One region of the Micrococcus sp. Mcc28 genome, then DNA from elsewhere that is predicted to be linked to it. Evidence: predicted binding sites of a transcription regulator. Region 1 holds the regulator's gene; the other holds the start of a gene.

What was found. Region 1 encodes LexA, which represses DNA repair genes until DNA is damaged. Its sites were predicted from a motif close to TCGAACANNTGTTCGA; they were not measured.
Region 2: NR073_RS08920 (DUF6504 family protein) is a predicted target of LexA. The motif match lies at 4,082-4,097, and genes of this name have one in related genera.

The regions. Positions count from the first base shown of each region.
Region 1 is NZ_JALJRH010000001.1:171,576-181,239, reverse strand. It holds gene hflX (GTPase HflX) at 1-1,352, shown strand, start outside; gene NR073_RS00825 (ATP-dependent DNA helicase) at 1,349-3,448, shown strand; gene lexA (transcriptional repressor LexA) at 3,497-4,213, opposite strand; gene NR073_RS00815 (LysM peptidoglycan-binding domain-containing protein) at 4,505-4,879, shown strand; gene NR073_RS00810 (histidinol-phosphate transaminase) at 4,923-6,044, shown strand; gene hisB (imidazoleglycerol-phosphate dehydratase HisB) at 6,226-6,807, shown strand; gene hisH (imidazole glycerol phosphate synthase subunit HisH) at 6,807-7,466, shown strand; gene NR073_RS00795 (hypothetical protein) at 7,466-7,624, shown strand; gene priA (bifunctional 1-(5-phosphoribosyl)-5-((5-phosphoribosylamino)methylideneamino)imidazole-4-carboxamide isomerase/phosphoribosylanthranilate isomerase PriA) at 7,657-8,442, shown strand; gene NR073_RS00785 (SseB family protein) at 8,439-9,440, shown strand; gene NR073_RS00780 (trypsin-like serine protease) at 9,563-9,664, shown strand, end outside.
Region 2 is NZ_JALJRH010000015.1:26,297-35,960, reverse strand. It holds gene NR073_RS08945 (hypothetical protein) at 8-277, shown strand; gene NR073_RS08940 (SOS response-associated peptidase) at 279-1,130, shown strand; gene NR073_RS08935 (hypothetical protein) at 1,344-2,060, shown strand; gene NR073_RS08930 (PKD domain-containing protein) at 2,129-2,599, opposite strand; gene NR073_RS11355 (DUF6318 family protein) at 3,064-3,507, opposite strand; gene NR073_RS08920 (DUF6504 family protein) at 4,228-4,554, shown strand; gene NR073_RS08915 (DNA polymerase III subunit alpha) at 4,551-8,249, shown strand; gene thrS (threonine--tRNA ligase) at 8,359-9,664, shown strand, end outside.

The sequences.
Region 1 (9,664 bases):
GCCACTCCCTCAAGCGCGTGCAGGGCCTGTCCACCGAGCTCGAGGACATGACCGAGGTCGAGTACCGCCAGCTGCGCCTGGAGCGCGTGGTGCTGGCGGGCGTCTGGACCGAGGGGTCCGCGGAGGACGCGGAGAACTCCCTGCGGGAGCTGGCCGCGCTCGCCGAGACCGCGGGCTCGGAGGTGCTCGACGGCGTCATCCAGCGCCGCGCCACCCCGGACCCGGCCACGTTCCTCGGCAAGGGCAAGGCGCAGGAGCTCGCCGAGATCGTGGCGCTCTCCGGTGCGGACACCGTGGTGGTGGACTCCGAGCTCGCCCCGTCCCAGCGTCGCGCGCTGGAGGATGTGGTGCGGGTGAAGGTGATCGACCGGACCGCGCTGATCCTGGACATCTTCGCCCAGCACGCGAGTTCGCGTGAGGGCCGCGCCCAGGTCGAGCTCGCGCAGCTCGAGTACCTGCTGCCGCGCCTGCGCGGCTGGGGCGAGTCCATGTCCCGGCAGGCCGGCGGCCGTGCCGCCGCCGGCGAGGGCATCGGCTCCCGTGGCCCCGGCGAGACCAAGATCGAGCTGGACCGCCGCCGCATCCGCACCCGCATGGCGAAGCTGCGTCGGGACATCGCCGGGATGAAGCCGGCACGCGAGGCCAAGCGCGCCAACCGTCGTCGCAACCGGGTGCCGTCCGTGGCGATCGCCGGGTACACCAACGCCGGGAAGTCGTCCCTGCTCAACCGCCTCACCCACGCCGGGGTGCTCGTGGAGAACGCCCTGTTCGCCACGCTGGACCCCACCGTGCGCAAGGCCATGACGCCGGACGGCATCGGCTACACCCTCTCGGACACGGTCGGCTTCGTGCGGAACCTGCCCACGCAGCTGGTCGAGGCGTTCCGCTCCACCCTCGAGGAGGTCGCGGACGCGGACGTCATCCTGCACGTCGTGGACGGCTCGCACCCGGATCCGGAGGGCCAGATCGCCGCGGTGCGCTCCGTGTTCGCGGAGGTGGACGCGCACCGGATCCCCGAGATCATCGTGCTGAACAAGGCGGACGCGGCGGACCCGGCCGTCATCGCCCGGATCCGGTCCAAGGAGCCCCACGCCGTGGTGGTCTCCGCGCGCACCGGCGAGGGCATCGACGAGCTCGAGCGCGCCATCGCGGCCACCATCCCGCGGCCGGACGTGCGGCTCGAACTGTTGGTCCCGTTCACCCGGGGTGAGCTGGTCTCCCGCCTGCACTCGGCGGACGCGGAGATCCTGGCCGAGGGCTACGAGGAGGGCGGCACCCGCCTGTCCGTGCTGGTCCGTGAGGACATCGCGCCGGACTTCGCCGAGTTCGTCGTGGAGGCGGACGCGTCGTGAGCGGCGGGGCGAAGGAAGCCGGGGCGGACGGCGCGCAGCCGCGCACGGAGCACGAGCGCGAGGCGCTGCGCCTGCTGGATGCCGCGGTGCAGGCCACCGGTGGCCAGCACCGCGCGGGCCAGCGGGAGATGGTGCTGCAGGTGGCGCGCGCCCTCGAGTCGCGCCGTCACCTGCTCGTGCAGGCCGGCACCGGCACCGGCAAGTCCCTGGCCTACCTGATCCCCGCGCTTCAGCACGCGATGACGCAGGAGGACCCCGTCGTCGTCGCCACGGCCACGCTCGCCCTGCAGGCCCAGATCATGAAGCGGGATGCCCCACGGCTGGTCGAGGCGCTCACGGACGAGCTGCCTCGCGAGCCCGTCGTCGCCCTGGTCAAGGGCCGCTCCAACTACCTCTGTCGCCACAAGGTGGACGGCGGCTACCCCGGGGATGAGGGCGAGGAGGCCCTCTTCACGGTCGCCGACGACGGCGGGGTGATCGGCTCCGCCACGGACGGCGCCGCCGGGCCCTCCTCCCTGTTGGGCAAGGAGGTCATGTACCTGCGGGCGTGGGCGGACCAGACCGAGACCGGGGACCGCGACGACCTCGAGGTCCCCGTCACCGACCGCGCGTGGCGGCAGGTCTCCGTCACCGCGGTCGACTGCCTCGGCGCGTCCCGCTGCCCCCAGGCCGAGGAGTGCTTCTCCGAGCGTGCCCGCGCGGACGCGGCGGACGCGGACGTCGTGGTCACCAACCACGCGATGCTCGCCATCAGCGCCTTCGAGGGGCTCGCGGTGCTGCCGGCGTACTCGGCCGTCGTCGTGGACGAGGCCCACGAGCTGCAGGACCGGGTGACCGGTGCGGTCACCGGGCAGCTGTCCGGGTCGATCGTGCACGGCGCGGCCACCTCGCTGCGCCGCCACACCACGGTGGCCGTGGAGGACCTGATCGAGGCCGGGGCGGCCCTGGACCGCGCGTTCACGGACACCCCGTCCGGCCTGATCGCCGCGGGCCCGGACGAGGTGCAGGAGCAGGCCCTCACCGGCGTCCTCACCGCCGCGCGTCAGTGCCTGTCCGACCTCGGCCAGGACAAGGACAAGGAGGCCGACGCCGACGGCGGACGGCAGATGGCGCGCTCGCGGATCCTCGAGGTCCTCGAGGTGGTGGAGCGCATGCTCGCGGCCCGGCCCGAGGCGGACTTCCCCGAGGTGCTGTGGGCCACCCGCCCCGGCCACTTCGAGCCCGGCGTGGGCTGGCAGCCGGGGGACGAGACCGACCCGCCCCAGCTCTACGTGGCCCCGCTCTCGGTGGCCGGCAAGCTGCGGGAGGGCCTGTTCGGCAAGGCGACGACGGTGCTCACCTCCGCCACGCTCACCGTGGGCTCGGGGGAGCGCCGGTTCGACTCGGTGGCCGGCGACGTGGGCCTGGCCGGTCCGGACGCCCCGAAGTTCGAGGCCCTCGACGTCGGCAGCCCCTTCGACTACCCGCGTCAGGGGGTGCTCTACGTGGCCCGGCACCTGCCCCGGCCCGGCAGGACGGCCTCGCCGGAGTCCCTGGATGAGCTCGAGGCGCTCCTGAGGGCGTCGCGGGGCGGGGCCCTCGGCCTGTTCTCCTCGCGCCGGGCGGCCGAGGACGCCGCCGCCGAGATGCGCCGTCGGCTCGGGCCGAAGACCACGATCCTGTGCCAGGGGGACGCGACCCTCTCCGCCCTCGTGCGCCAGTTCGCCGAGGAGCCGGACACGTCCCTGTTCGGGACCATGAGCCTGTGGCAGGGCGTGGACGTGCCGGGGAACTCGCTGCGGCTCGTGGTGATCGACCGCATCCCGTTCCCGCGGCCGGACGACCCGCTCTCCCAGGCCCGCACCCGGGACGTCGCCCGGCACGGCGGCAACGGGTTCATGCGGATCTCCGCCACGCATGCGGCCGTGCGCATGGCCCAGGGCGCCGGGCGCCTCGTGCGCTCCGTGACGGACCGCGGCGTGGTGGCCGTGCTGGACCCCCGCCTGGCCACCGAGCGGTACGGCGGCTACATCACGAGCGCCCTGCCGGACTTCTGGCGCACCACGGACGGCGACGTCGTCCGTGGGGTGCTGGCACGGCTCGCCTCGGGCGATTGAGCTCGCTCGGCCTCGGGCCGTCAGCCCGGCCCGGTCGGAGGGAGCGGGTCAGAGCGAACGCAGGACCGTGACGACCCGCCCCATCACGGTGGCGTGATCGCCGAGGATGGGCTCGTAGGCCGTGTTCTGGGGGAGGAGCCAGGTGTGCCCGTCGCGGCGGCGGAAGGTCTTCACGGTGGCCTCGTCGTCGAGCAGGGCCGCGACGATGTCGCCGTTCTCCGCCGTCTCCTGCCGGCGCACCACCACCCAGTCGCCGTCGCAGATCGCGGCGTCCACCATCGAGTCACCCGTGACACGCAGCATGAACAGCTCGCCCTCGCCCGTGAGGCGTCGCGGGATCGCCATGACGTCCTCGACATGCTGCTCGGCCAGGACGGGGCCGCCCGCCGCGATGCGGCCGACCCAGGGGACCGGCACGCTGTCCGCCTCGTCCGTGCCGGTGTGCCACGCGGGGATCGTGGAGACCTGCGACGACGGCGCAGCGGCGGGGGAGGCGGCCTCGCCCAGCGGGGTGCCGTCCACGTCGAGCAGCACCTCGAGGGCACGCGGGCGTCCGGGGTCGCGCCGGATGTAGCCGTGCCGCTCGAGACGGCCCAGCTGGTGCGTGACGGAGGAGAGCGAGGCCAGGCCCGCGGCGTCGCCGATCTCGCGCATGGAGGGCGGGTAGCCGTGGTCGGCGATCGCGTCCCGGATGGTCTGCACGATCCGCCGCTGGCGGTCGGTGAGCGGCGCGCGCGCCGCCGGCTGATCGTCGGTGGTGCTCATGGCTGCCGTCCGTTCTCCCGGGGTGATGGTGGCCGGACTCGTGTTCCGGCGTCCGGCTGCCGTCCGGACGCTTACCGTGTCCGCCCCCGCTGGTTGCCTGTGTCTTGGCGGTCCCGGGGCGTTCCGGGGCGTCCGTGCATGGCCTCGAGCCTAGAGGAGAGCCGCCTCTCCTTCAAAGATATGTTCGATCTCGTCGTGGCATGTCTCGAACACCTGTGCTAGAAAGGCATTCGAACGGATTCGAACACATGTTCGATCACCTGGAGGGCATCCGCCCCGGAGGAGGACACCATGACGCTCACCACCGCCCAGTTCGCCGGCTCGCCCGCGACGGCGCGGCCGCGTCCGGCCACCATCCGTCTGACCCGCCGCGGCCGCCTCGTGCTGCGGGGGATCCCCGTGATCGCCGCGGCCGTGGCCGCCACGCTGGCGGCCGCCTTCTTCCTGGGTGTGCTGCTGTCGCCCGCCGCGGTGTCCGCGGACACCGCGGGGCCCGCCACCCAGTCCGTCACGGTCATGCCCGGGGACAGCCTGTGGACCATCGCCACCACGGTGGCTCCGGAGGCGGACGTCTACGAGGTGATCGCCACGATCGACGAGCTCAACGGGCTCGAGGGCCGGGCCCCCGCGCCGGGCGAGGAGCTGTTCGTCCCGGCCACGCGGTGACGCACGGCGGGCCTCGCCCTCCACGCTTCCTAGACTGGCGGCCATGACCGACCTCAGCTCTCTGCCCCTGCGTGAGAACCTCCGCGGCCTGAGCCCCTACGGCGCCCCCCAGCTGGACGTGCCGTACATGCTCAACACCAACGAGAACACGCATCCGGTGCCGGAGGAGGTCGCCGCCGCCATCGCCGAGCGGGTCGCGGCCGTCGCCGGGGGGCTGAACCGCTACCCGGACCGCGAGTTCACGGGGCTGCGACGTGCGCTCGCCGGCTACCTCGGCCACGGCCTCACGGCGGACCACGTGTGGGCCGGCAACGGCTCCAACGAGATCCTGCAGCAGATCCTCCAGGCCTTCGGCGGCCCCGGGCGGACACTGCTGAGCTTCCTGCCCTCGTACTCCATGTACCCGCTGCTGGCCGGCGGCACGGACACCGTGTTCGTGGACGGCGGCCGTGCCGAAGACCACACCCTCAGCGCCGAGCACGCGGCGGCCATGGTGCGGGAGCACCGTCCGCACGTCGTCTTCCTGGCCTCGCCCAACAACCCGACGGGCACCGCCCTGGACCTGGCGACCATCGAGGCCGTGTACGCCGCGCAGGCGCAGAACGAGGCCGCCGGCGGGCCCGGCGCCATGGTCGTCGTGGACGAGGCCTACGCGGAGTTCGCCCTCGCCGGCACCCGCTCCGCCCTCACCCTCCTGCCCGGCCGTGAGCGGCTGATCGTCACGCGCACCATGTCCAAGGCGTTCGCCCTGGCCGGCGCGCGCCTGGGCTACCTGGCCGCGGACCCCGCCGTCGCCGACGCCCTGCGCCTGGTGCGCCTGCCGTACCACCTCTCCGCGGTCACGCAGGCCACGGCGGAGGCCGCCCTCGATCACGTGGACGCGCTGCTGCGCACCGTGGAGGACATCAAGGCCCAGCGCGACCGCATCGTCTCCACCCTGCGCGGCCTGGGACTGAGGCCCTCGGTGTCCGACTCGAACTTCGTCTTCTTCGGTCACCTCGAGGACGCGTCCGACGTGTGGCGCCGCCTGCTCGACCGCGGCGTCCTCGTGCGGGACGTCGGCATCCCGCACCACCTGCGCGTCACCGCCGGCACCGAGGCGGAGACGACGGCGTTCCTCACCGCTCTCGCGGAGGTCCTCGGCGAGACCGGGGACCGGTCCTGAGGCGTCACCGGAGTCTCGGCGTCCGCCCGGCTCCCTAGGATAGGGACAGCGCGCGCGGCGCCCCGGCCCGCCGGCACCGGCCGCGCGCACCCGCATCCCCCCGCACCCGTCCCGGACCGGTGCGGACCCAGCCCGAGGAGGACCCGTGGCAGCCGAGTTGATCTCCGGACGCCGTGCGCGCATGACGCGCACCACGAGCGAGTCGGACGTGTACGTCGAGATGGATCTGGACGGCACCGGCCGCGCTGAGATCTCCACCACCGTGCCGTTCTACGACCACATGCTCACCGCGCTGTCCCGGCACTCCCAGATCGACCTGACGGTCCGTGCCACCGGGGACACGCACATCGACGTGCACCACACGGTCGAGGACGTCGCCATCACCCTGGGCGAGGTGCTCAAGACCGCGCTCGGGGACAAGTCCGGCATCCGCCGCTTCGGCGAGGCGTCCGTGCCGCTGGACGAGGCGCTGGCGCGCGCCGTCGTCGACGTCTCCGGCCGGCCGTACCTCGTGCACGAGGGCGAGCCCGAGGGCCAGCAGTACCACCTCATCGGCGGGCACTTCACCGGTTCCATGACCCGCCATGTGTTCGAGTCGATCACGTACCACGCGGCGATCTGCCTCCACATGGACGTCGTGCGAGGCCGGGATCCGCACCACATCGTCGAGGCGCAGTTCAAGGCCTTCGCCCGCGCCCTGCGCGCCGCCGTCGAGGACGACCCCCGCATGACCGGCGTGCCCTCCACCAAGGGCGCCCTCTGATGGCCCGCCCCACCACCGTCCCCGGCGTGCGGCCGCGCGTCGCCGTCCTGGACTACGGCTCGGGCAACGTGCACTCGGCGCTGCGTGCCGTGGAGCGGGCCGGCGCGGAGGTCGAGCTCACGCGCGATCCGCAGGCCGTGCAGGAGGCCGACGGGCTGCTCGTGCCCGGCGTCGGGGCGTACGCGTCCGTGATGCGGGCACTGACCGAGGTCGGCGGCACCCGCTGGATCGGCCGCCGCGTGGCCGGGGGCCGACCCGTCCTCGGCATCTGCGTGGGCCACCAGATCCTCTTCGACGCCGGCGTCGAGCACGGCGAGCGCACCGCAGGCATGGGGGAGTGGCCGGGTGTCGTCGCCGAGCTGCCCGCCGAGGTCCTGCCCCACATGGGCTGGAACACCGTCCGGCCGCCCGAGGGCAGCGCCCTCTTCGCGGGCATCGAGGACGAGCGGTTCTACTTCGTCCACTCCTACGGCGTGCTCGAATGGGAGTTCGACCAGACGATCTCCGCCATGCGTCCGCCCCAGGTCACCTGGGCGCACCACGGCGCGGACTTCATCGCCGCCGTGGAGAACGGCCCCCTGTCGGCCACGCAGTTCCACCCCGAGAAGTCCGGGGACGCCGGGCTGCAGCTGCTGCGCAACTGGCTGGAGACCCTCTGATGCCCTACTGGTCCGTCCTCTACCTCGCCCTCGGCGGGCTGCTGCTCGGCGCCGCCTGGTCCATGCGCACGCAGAAGGCGCCGCTGTGGGCCATCGTGATCGTCCTCGTGCTGGCCGGCATGGCCATCGCCGCCTCCTTCCTGACCGTCGGCGCCTGACCGCGCCGGCCGCCCCACCCGAGAGGAACCCCATGACCCCGAACGCCCCCGCCCTCGAGCTGCTGCCCGCCGTCGACGTCCAGGACGGCCAGGCCGTCCGCCTCGTCCAGGGCGAGGCCGGCAGCGCCACCTCGTACGGCGACCCGGTCACCGCCGCCCTGGACTGGCAGCGCGCCGGCGCGGAGTGGATCCACCTCGTGGACCTGGACGCGGCCTTCGGTCGCGGTGACAACCGCGAGGTCATGCGCCGTGTGGTGGAGGAGATCGGCGTGAAGATCGAGCTGTCCGGCGGCATCCGCGACGACGCCTCGCTCGAGAACGCCCTCGAGATGGGTGCGGCGCGCGTGAACCTGGGCACCGCCGCCCTCGAGGACCCGGACTGGACCGCGCGCGTCATCGAGCGCTTCGGCGACCGGGTGGCCGTGGGCCTCGACGTGCGCGGCACCACGCTCGCCGCCCGCGGCTGGACCAAGGAGGGCGGCGACCTCTGGGAGGTGCTCGCCCGCCTCGAGGATGCCGGCTGCGCCCGCTACGTGGTCACCGACGTCACGAAGGACGGCACGCTCAAGGGGCCGAACACGGAGCTGCTCGCCCAGGTCTGCGCGAAGACCGCGAAGCCGGTCGTCGCCTCGGGCGGCATCTCCTCCCTCGAGGACGTTGCCGCGCTCGCGGCCATGACCGGCCAGGGCGTCGAGGGCGCGATCATGGGCAAGGCGCTGTACGCCGGCCGCTTCAGCCTGGAGCAGGCGCTGGCCGTCGCCGGCGGCGCCACGGTGGAGCAGGCGCGCTCCGAGCAGCCCGGCCCGGTCGCCCCGTGACGGGCTCGCACGACGACGGCGGCCTGGCCCGCGGCGACGGGCTCGGTCCGATCGACGAGACGGTCGCGGTGCCGCATCCGGCGGCCCGGGAGCTGCCGGGGCACATCCGGGCCGCACTCGACCGCATGCGGGAGAAGACCGCGGGCGAGAACACCGCGGACACCGCGGGCATCCCGTGGCAGGGCCGCGACCTCTCCGGCCCCGGCGTGGACGGCTCCGCGAACCCGTTGCACGTGTTCGACGAGGACGACGGCACCAGCCCGGCCGAGTGGACCGCCGTCATGGCGGCCCTGACGGACGGCTCCGCCGGTGAGCGGGAGGTGACGGAGGTGCTCGCGCGCATCCGCGTGTTCGCCGCCGTCGTGCCCACCCTCGCCGGGGACGAGGACGACGTCCACGACCACGCCGACCACACCGGCCACGAGCACGACGTCGCGGCGCACGGGGACAAGGCCGCGGACGTGGCCCTCGTGACCATGCGCGCGCCGGACGGCCGGCAGGCGCTGCCGGTGTTCACGAACGTGCCCGCGCTGACGGCGTGGAACCCGGTCGCCCGACCCGTGGCCGTGTGGCTGCCGCGTGCCTGCCTGTCCGCCGTGGACGAGGGCTGTGAGCTCGTCGTCATCGACGCCGGCGCCGAGCACACGTACGTGGTGCGACGCCCGGCCGTGTGGTCGCTCGCCCAGCAGAGGGAGTGGACCCCCGCCTATCGGGACCAGGAGATCGCGGACGAGATCGCCGAGATCGCCGACCTGGTCCCGAACCTGTTGAACCTGGGCCTCGCACCCGGGTCGGGGGTGGCCACACACACGGGTTCCGGCGCGGTGATGAACGGAGGCGGGGCCGGGCCCGAGCTGCAGATCGTCGCGATGCCCACCCGGGACGCCGACGCGGCCGGGGTGCGCCTGATGACGGCCACGCTCAAGACCCTCCTGGCAGACCTGCCGCTGCTGGCCGAGCGGGCCGACTCCGTGGAGATCACGGTCCGCCGACCCTGATCGGTCGCCCGGCCTGTCCGGTACCGTTGAGGGGGAGGGGAGGGCCCGTGGTGGCCCCACCCCATCCTGGAGGCCGTGCGCCGCGCGCCGGCCCCATGCCTCCCATCCTCCGAGGAGTACCCATGAGAACCAGAACCTTGACCGGCGTCGCCACCGCGGCGCTGGGCGCGGTGGTGGTGGCCGGTGCCGGCCCCGCCCTCGCGCAGACCACGCTCACCCAGGGC
Region 2 (9,664 bases), on a different contig from region 1:
GCGAACCGTGGCAGGACATGGCAGAGACGAGGACGAGGCGTACGAAGCTCCGGAGGCTCCAGCCGGGGCTCCGGCCGGTGCCCGGAACGGCACCGGGGCGCTCGCTCAGTGGCGCATCCCACTGGTGGGGCTGCTGATCGGCGTCGGCCTGGGGGTGGTGTTCGGACTGGGCACCGAGAGGCCCTGGGGCACTGTGCTCGGCTGCGCGATGATGGGCTTCGCCCTCGGCATCGCGTGGATGTATGTCGAGCGTGGCCGGGACGGGAGGGACCGCTGACGTGTGCGGCCGCTACGTGATGGCCCGCGCCACGAGCGACCTGGTGGCCCTGGGCGATGCCGAGACGAATGAGGAGCTGGTGCTGCGCCAGAGCTGGAACGTGGCGCCGACAGCCGAGGTGCCGATCCTCGTGGCGCACGCGGACGACGGCGGTGCCGGAGGCACCCGTGGGGGCGACGGCGGTGCCGGGGTGACCCGGCGGATCCACGTGGCCCGCTGGGGCCTGGTGCCGCCGTGGGCGAAGGAGCTGTCCGTGGGGTCCCGTGCGTTCAACGCGCGCTCGGAGACCGTGGCCTGCAAGCCGACGTTCCGGGCCGCCGTCCGCGCCCGCCGCTGCGCCGTGCCGGTGGAGGGCTACTACGAGTGGAAGACGCCGGAGCCTGGCGCCAAGGGTCCCGACGGGCGGGCCGCGAAGAAGCAGCCCTACTACGTGCACCCGGCCGGGGCCGGGGACGGCGAGGGGCCGGTCATCTGGTTCGCCGGCCTGTACGAGTGGTGGCAGGACCCCGAGGCCAAGGCGGCGGGGGAGGACGCCTGGGTCCTCTCGACGACGATCCTCACCATGGCCGGGCCCGACGCGGACGACGACGATCCGGTGCTCGCCGCACTCGGCCAGCTGCACGACCGGCTGCCCGTGCCCATGGACGCCGAGACGATGGACCGGTGGCTCGCCCCGGACACGCTCGGGTCCGCCGAAGAAGCCGACGCCCTCGTGGGCGAGGTGTGCGCCGGCGCGTACGACGTCGCGGCGGGCTGGTCGCTGCGGCCCGTGGGGGGCGCTGTGGGGAATGTCCGGAACAACGGGCCGGAGCTGACCCAGGAGATGAGAGAGCAGCAGGGAACGCTGCTCTGAGGGACGGGGCGACGGGGATGACCTGCCCGTGAGGCGCGGAAATGCGACGCCGCGGCATCGTGATCGGATCGAGACGGATCCGAGACCGTCCTGAACTCCCCCTGAGAATGGGCTCTGCGTAGCGTGGGTGTCACCGGGCCGGCGCGAGCGCCGCATCTTTCGGCGGGGTGCCACGGTGAGGCCGGAGACGGTCATCTCCTGTTCACCCTGTCCGTGGACGGCACCCCGGTGGCCGCCGCTCTCTACGATGAGGCTGCCGGCACTCCGGAGGGCAACATAGGCCCCTCTGCCGGGCTCGTCTACGCGTGGGGCGAGCACAGCCTGGCCGACCCCGTGTTCGGGGACTACCCCGAGCGGTTCCTCACGCTGGAGCACGCCGAGCCGGGCGTGCTGCTGCCGTTCCGGTCCGAAGGCCTGGGCGACGACGCGGCGGTTGCGGAACTCTCGTGGGGTCCGCGCTGGGGTGCCCTCTGGCGCGACACCACGGTGGACTCCTTCACCGGGTTTCACTACCTCGCCGACGCGACATACCCGACCGACGACCGCCTCGTCCTCGACTGGTCGCTGGACGGGGTGACCGAGGGTGAGGACGTCATCATCACCCAGGACGCGGAGCGGTCCGCCGTCTTCGCACTCGTCGAGTTGCTCGCGGACGGGCAGAAGCCTTGGGCCCTGAACGTGCCGGCGGGGGAGGACGCCCCGTCTCCCGGCGAGGCGGACCCGGTGCCGCCCGCCGAGCAGGAGCCCGTCGACACTCCGGCTCCCGTGGCCGGGGAGGAACCGGGGGAGGGAACGGGCGGGGAGGAGACCCACACGACCCCGGACACGGTCGAGACCGGGCGTGAGGTTCCGGCGGGCGCGCTCGGAGCGCTCGCGGCCCTCGGCGCGGGACTCGTGCTCATGGCCCGGGGGCGGGTGCGCCGGGTCTGACACACCCGGCCGACGAGGGGGCCGCGGGGCGGTGGACGGGAGACCGTCGGCCGCCCCGCGGTCTGTGCTCAGCCGGCCGGAGCGGATTCGATGGGGCCGGTGCAGCCCCAGGCTGAGGAGTCGACGCTGCAGTCATCGGCGACATTGCGGGTGATGGTGCGCCAGATATTCGCGGTGACAGGGGCCGAGTCGAGGCTGATGGTGCCCGGGATGAGCACCCACTCGCCCCCGGCCTCCCGGTATTCGCCGATGTACACGGTGGTGAGGCGGACCGTGTACTGCCCGGTGTCCTCGTACACGTGGCTCGTGGGGGTGGGGACGTTGAACTCCGGCTGGCTCTGGCCTGCGACCGAGGTGGTCTTGGTGGGGGACCCGTCCCCGTAATCCCAGTGGAAGCTCACCGGCGTGGCGCGGAGTTCGACCTCGACCCCGTTGAGGGTGGTGACGAGCGTGCGCGTCTCGGCGTCTGCGTAGAAGTTCGTCTCCGCATTGCGGATCCCGCGTCCGCCATTGTCCGACCGGATCTCAGGCTCCAGCACGAGGAGCGTGCGGACCTCGTCGATGGAGACGGGCGGGGCGCCGTTGCTGGAGGCCTTGGCCGTCCAACATTTGGGGGCGCCATAGACGGGATTCGCATCAGGTTGACGGGTGTCTATGGTCTGCGCCCGGATCCATGAACCCTCGGGGCAGAAGTTGTCCTCCTGCTCTCGGCAGCTCTCGAAATCCGAGTTGCCGAGCTGCCCTGGGATGCACGCACTGACCGTCTTGTGCTCTAGGTGGGATGCCACGGGAGCCGACGAGTTTGCACCGTCTGTTCCAGGTGAAGAAATCTCCGACGGATCGGTGCAATTTACTTCAGACTTCACGGCGTTGTCGCCTATTCCATAGGAATTTCCCTGGGTGCCACATTTGACTACGGGTTCTTCGGAGGCGGCGGGCTGTGCAGTAAGGAGCAGGGAGGTAAGAGCGAAACCGCACAGGAAAAGCCTAGGTTTCATGCTGGTCATCCGGCTGGAGACTCGAGCGTCATGCTGTCTACGACCCAATGTCCAAGGTCACTTGAGTAGGAAAGTTCTGCAATCCACGGACTTTCAGGTGAGGCTGAAACCTCTCCGCCGGGAAGAATTTTTCCCTTGGAGTCACGGGCAGTCTCAGGGCTCAGATCGATGAGAAGTGTTGCTATATATCCGTCTGTAGATGGCTGGGTCGCCATGGAGGTGATGCTTGGGCCGTCGCCAGACATCCATCCGTCGTTCTCATATAGACCTGTCATTGACTGCTTGTACTGCTCGCAAAATTTGCAAGTCTTGCCTGATACCTCTTGCAGAGGTTGGGGCTCACCCGTCTGCTGCAGGAAATAAGTCGCCTCCCAGAAATAGCGAATCGCCGCCTCGGCGCCCTCCTTGGTCTCTTCCTTCATGGCGGCGGGCATCTCCGGCTTGGGCACGTTCTGAGCGGGACCGTCGGCAGATGCGGGCACGTATTCGCCGGACCTGCTCTCCGTGGCCGTGGGGGATGAGCTGACGCCCGCGGTCTCGCTCGTGCTCGCGGGCGCGGACGTCTCGACGGCGGGCTTGGCGGACGAGGGTGACGTCGTCGACGACTCGGCGGGCTCGGACTGCCCGCCACAGGCGGTCAGTGCGAGCGCCAAGGCCACGCTGAGCGTGCCGGCCTGGGCGAATCGGTGGCGGCGCAGGGCGCGCCCGGGTGCGGTGAGAGACATTTCCCCTCCAACTGGACGTCCGTCGTGTGTCCGCGCCTCCCGCGCTGATCCCGCAGCGCGGTGCCCGTGGCATGCGAGGCCCGGTTGGTTCGGAGTATACGCAGGCGGATTGTGGTCCTGCTCGCATTGTCCACAGGACCGTGCCGGCGCACTTCTTCCGGCCCAAGAGACGATTTTCTCGTGCATGTGCGCCCCAGGGTCGGGTCGAGGTCCGCGGTCAGGACTCGGTCCCTCCCATCCCGGGGGCCATGCGTCCTTAACGTGTCCGGCGGCCGCCCTACGTTCGCCTCCATCGCATTCGAACACATATTCGAGTACGATCGGGGGTGCGGCCCCACCTTCCCACTTCTTCCCCGCGTCCGGTCCGCCGGACGGGCCGCGCTCCCATCGCCCGACGGCACCCCGTCGTCGGTCCGGTCAGCAGTGCACAGGGAGAGAAGCAGAATGGGAGTCCTCACACAGTCGGTGGCGGTGGAGTGCGGGGCAGACGGCACCCCGCAGGGGCTGCGCTGGAACGGGCGGGACTACGTCCTCGCAGAGCGCCCCGTGCGCTGGTTCGAGCGGCGCCGCTGGTGGGCGGAGGAGGTCCGCGCGGAGAAGGGCCGCGGCGCCGGTCTCGTCGACCACGAGATGTGGCGGCTGCAGGTCCGCCTGGCCCGGGCCGGCGCCGCGCCCCTGCAGACCCTCGACGTCGCCCACCACCTGGACTCCGGCCGGTGGCGGCTCGTGCGCGTCCACGAGCACGCCCAGGACCTGAGGCGGTCGGCATGAGCCGGGCCACCGCGGCCGGACGCACCGCCGCACCCTTCGCCCACCTGCACGTCGCCTCCGCGTTCAGCGCCCACTACGGGGTCAGCTGGCCCGAGGACCTCGTGGCCGCCGCCGCGGCCGCGGACATGGACCTGCTGGCCTGCACCGACCGGGACGGGCTCTACGGCATGGCCAAGCACGTGGGCGCCTGCCTGCGCCACGGCATCACCCCGATCGTGGGCGTGGACCTGGCCGTCCGGTGGAGCGAGGACGAGAACGCCGGCCGCGTGGTCGTGCTCGCCCGAGGAGGCTGTCATGGCTCCGGCTACCGCTCCCTGTGCGAGCTCGTCTCCGCCGCCCACGCCCGCACCACCGGGGGAGCGGCAGGCGGCAGCCCGTGGGCCAGCGTCGCCGAGCTCGCCGCCGCGGCGGCCGGCCGGGTCCCCACCGCCGCCAACCGAGACAACCCGCCCACCCCCGAGCTGTTCGTCCTCCTCGGCCCGGACTCGGACGTCGGCCGCCACCTGGCCCGCCGCCGGTACGCGGCCGGCCTCGCCGCCCTGCGCCGCTGGAAGGCGGCCCTGCCCGCAGGCAGCCCCCACGCCGACGTCGTCACCCACCTCTCCGCCCCCGGCCGCCGCCTCGACACCGGGCACGCCGTGAAGACCCTCCGCGCCGCCCGCCAGGCCCGCATCCCCGCCGTCCTGACCAACGCCGTGCGCTACGCGGCCCCGGACGGTGCCGCCACCGCGGACGTCCTCGACGCCGTCCGTGCCCTCAGCTCCCTCGACGCCCTCCACGACCTGCAGCCCAACGGACAGGGCTGGCTCAAGTCCACCGCCGCCATGCACCGCATCGCCCACGAGGTCGCCTTCGCCGCCGACGACCGCCCCGCCCCCCTGCTCGAGGCCACCCGCCGCCTCGCCGAGGCCTGCGCACTCGACCCCGAGACCGACCTCGGCTGGGGCGTGCCCCGCGTCCCCGAGGCCGCCGTCATCGGCATCGACGGCCCCCCGGAGCACGTGCTGCGCGAGCGCACCCGCACCGGCCTCCTCGCCCGCTACCCCCACCTCCACACCGGGGGAGGCCTCCCCGGCACCAGCCAGGCGGCCCGAGACCTGCAGGACCGCGCCGAGCACGAGCTCGGCATCATCACCCGACTCGGCTTCTCCTCCTACTTCCTCACCGTGGCCGCCGTCGTCGACCTCATCGAGGGCATGGGCATCCGCGTGGCCGCCCGCGGCTCCGGCGCCTCCTCCCTCGTCAACCACGCCCTGCGCATCTCCCATGTCGACCCCATGGCCAACGGCCTGATCATGGAGCGCTTCCTCTCCACCGACCGCTCCACCCTCCCGGACATCGACATCGACGTGGAGTCCGCCCGCCGCCACGAGATCTACCGCGCCGTCGTCGATCGCTTCGGCGCCGAGCGCACCACCCTCATGAGCATGCAGAACGCCTACCGGGCCCGCGGCGCCGTCCGCGACGCCGGCCTCGCCCTCGGCATGCCCGAACCCGAGGTGGACGCCATCGCCAAGCAGCTCTGGCGCTTCTCCGCCTCGAACTTCCGCGAGGCACTCCAGCGCATGCCCGAACTCGGCGGCCTCTCCCGCCGCATCGAGTCCGGCCGCGCCGAGGGCGACCGCCAGCTGGACCTGCTCGTCGACCTCACCGAACGCCTCGACCGCCTGCCCCGCCACATCTCCATGCACCCCTGCGGCGTCATCCTCGGCGACGCCACCCTGCTGCACCGCACCCCCGTCCAGCCCTCCGGCATGGGCCTGCCCATGAGCCAGTTCGACAAGCACGACATGGACCCCATGGGCTTCCTCAAGCTCGACATCCTCGGCGTGCGCATGCAGTCCGCCATCGCCTACACGATCGCCGAGGTCGAACGCACCACGGGCGAGCGCATCGACCTCGAACAGGTGCCCCTCGACGACCCCGCCACCTACGCGATGATCCGCACCACCCACACCCTCGGCTGCTTCCAGATCGAGTCCCCGGGCCAGCGCGAACTCGTCGGCAAGCTCGCCCCCCGCGAGTTCAACGACCTCACCGTGGACATCTCCCTCTTCCGCCCCGGCCCCATGCAGTCCGACATGGTCCGACCCTTCCTCGAACAGCGGCACGGCTGGGCACCCGCCCACTACCCGCACCCCGACCTGCGGCCCGTCCTCGCCGAGACCCACGGGGTCACCGTCTTCCACGAACAGGTCCTACGCACCATGGACGTCATGACCGGCTGCGGACTGGCCCGCGCCGACGAGCACCGCCGCCTCCTCGGCGGCCCGCAGGAACACCTCGTCGAAGAGGCCTTCCGCACCGGCGCCCTCGCCCGCGGCTACTCCCTCGAAGTCATCGACGAGGTCTGGGCCACCCTCTCCGCCTTCGGCTCCTTCGGCTTCTGCAAGGCCCACGGCGCCGCCTTCGCCGTCCCCACCTACCACTCCGCCTGGCTCAAGACCCACCACCCCGCCGCCTTCATGGCCGCCATCCTCGAACACGACCCCGGCATGTACCCCGCCCGCCTCATGGTCGCCGAGGCCCGCCGCATGGGCATCCCCGTCCTCCCCGTGGACGTCAACGCCTCCTCCCGCCACGTCCACGTCGAGTGGGTCCCCGCCCACCCCGAGATCGACGACGGCGCCCCCGGCCGCTGGGGCATCCGCCTGCCCCTCACCAGCCTCTCCGGACTCAGCGAAGCCGAGACCGACCGCCTCGACGCCGGCCGTCCCTACCGCTCCCTCGCCGACGTCCGCGACCGCGCCCGCCCCACCGCCCGCAACCTCGAACGCCTCGCCCAGCTCGGCGCCCTCGACTGCCTCCTCCCACCCGGCGGCGCCTCCCGCACCGACCTCGTCCACCACCTCGAACTCCAGCACTCCACCACCCGCGGCACCGCCCCCGGCCGCACCGCCCCGCGCTCGCGGTCCGCCCGTCCACGGCAGGTGGAGGGCCAGCTGGCCCTGGACCTGCCGGACACCGAGCTCACCGCCCTCGCCCCGCTCTTCCCGGACCCGGGCCCGGCCGCCCGGGTCCGCACCGAGCTGGAGCTCACCGCCCTGGACGTCACCGCCCACCTCATGGACTCCCACGCCCCGTACCTGGACGCGCTCGGCGTCACCCGGGCGAAGGACCTGCTCGGGCTGCGCACGCAGTCCCGGGTGCTCGTGGCAGGGGTGCGCGTGGCCACCCAGACCCCGCCCATGCGCAGCGGCAAGCGGGTGGTGTTCCTCTCCGTGGACGACGGCACCGGCTGCGTGGACGCCTCCTTCTTCACCGAGGCCCAGCACGCCTCCGGGGAGATGCTCTTCTCCGCCCGCCTCCTGCTGATCGAGGGCACCGTCCGGCGCACCGGCGACCGGGCCGTGTCCGTCCAGGCCGTGCGCGCCTGGGACCTGCACCGGCCCGAGACGCTCCCGGACCCCGACTACCTGGACGCCACCCGGCAGCAGTGGCGGGACTGGCTCGCGGCGGACCGCCGAGCCGCCGCCGCGCGCCGCAGCGGCCGGGCGGGCACCGGAGCGCAGCCCCTGCCGGACATCCCGCACCACGGCACGGGCGGCTGGCCCGTGAAGGTGCGCACCGACGTCGGGCCGGCCGGCGGGGCCCGCCCCGGCCGCACGGCACCCGATCGGCCCGCTCCGGAGCACACCCCGATCCCGGTGCCCCACCCGGAGACGTGGGAGCTGCTGCCCACCCCGGACAGATGAGACCGTCCGCCTCCGTGCCCCGCCGTCCGGCCGCGCCCCTAGAATGGGACGCGGCCGACGGTGGCCCCCGTACGCCACCGATCCCGAAGCCAGACCTCGAAGGAGCACCGTGTCGGAGCCGAAGAACATCCTGCTGACCGTGGACGGAGAGCTGCGGGAGGTGACGCACGGCACCACCGGCCTCGACCTCTTCCGCGAGAAGCCGACCACCGCCGTCATGCGGGTGGACGGCCTGCTCTGGGACCTGGCCCGGGAGATCCCTGCCGGCGCGTCCGTCGAAGCGGTGGACATCACGGAGCCCGAGGGCCTCGAGGTGCTGCGGCACTCCACCGCCCACGTGATGGCCCAGGCCGTGCAGCAGCTGCGCCCGGGCGCCAAGCTCGGCATCGGCCCGTACATCACGGACGGCTTCTACTTCGACTTCGACGTCGACGAGCCCTTCACCCCCGAGGACCTCAAGCAGATCTCCTCGCTCATGCAGAAGATCGTGAAGTCCGGCCAGACCTTCCGCCGCCGCGTCGTGGACGAGGAGACCGCCCGCGCCGAGATGGCGGACGAGCCCTACAAGCTCGAGCTGCTCGGCAAGAAGGATGCCGCGGACACCGCCGGCGAGGGCGCCTCCGTGGAGGTCGGGGCCGGGGAGATCACCATCTACGACAACGTGGACCGCAAGACCGGCGACGCCGTGTGGTGCGACCTCTGCCGCGGCCCGCACCTGCCCTCCACCAAGCTCATCGGCAACGGCTTCGCGCTCACCCGCTCCGCCGCCGCCTACTGGCTCGGCAACGAGAAGAACAAGCAGCTGCAGCGCATCTACGGCACCGCCTGGGCCAGCAAGGACGACCTCAAGGCCTACCAGGAGCGCCTCGCCGAGGCCGAGCGCCGCGACCACCGCAAGCTCGGCGCCGAGCTGGATCTCTTCTCCTTCCCGGACGAGCTCGGCTCCGGCCTGCCCGTGTTCCACCCGCGCGGCGGCATCATCCGCAAGGAGATGGAGGACTACTCCCGTCGGCGCCACACCGAGGCCGGCTACGAGTTCGTCTACACCCCGCACATCACCAAGCAGCACCTCTACGAGGTGTCCGGCCACCTCGACTGGTACGCGGACGGCATGTTCCCGCCCATGCACATCGACGAGGTCCGTGATCCCGAGACCGGCGAGATCACGCGCCAGGGGCAGAACTACTACCTCAAGCCGATGAACTGCCCCATGCACAACCTGATCTACCGCTCCCGCGGCCGGTCCTACCGTGAGCTGCCGCTGCGGCTGTTCGAGTTCGGCTCCGTGTACCGGTACGAGAAGTCCGGCGTGGTCCACGGGCTCACGCGCGTGCGCGGCATGACCCAGGACGACGCCCACATCTACTGCACCCGCGAGCAGATGAAGGAGGAGCTGACCACCACGCTCAACTTCG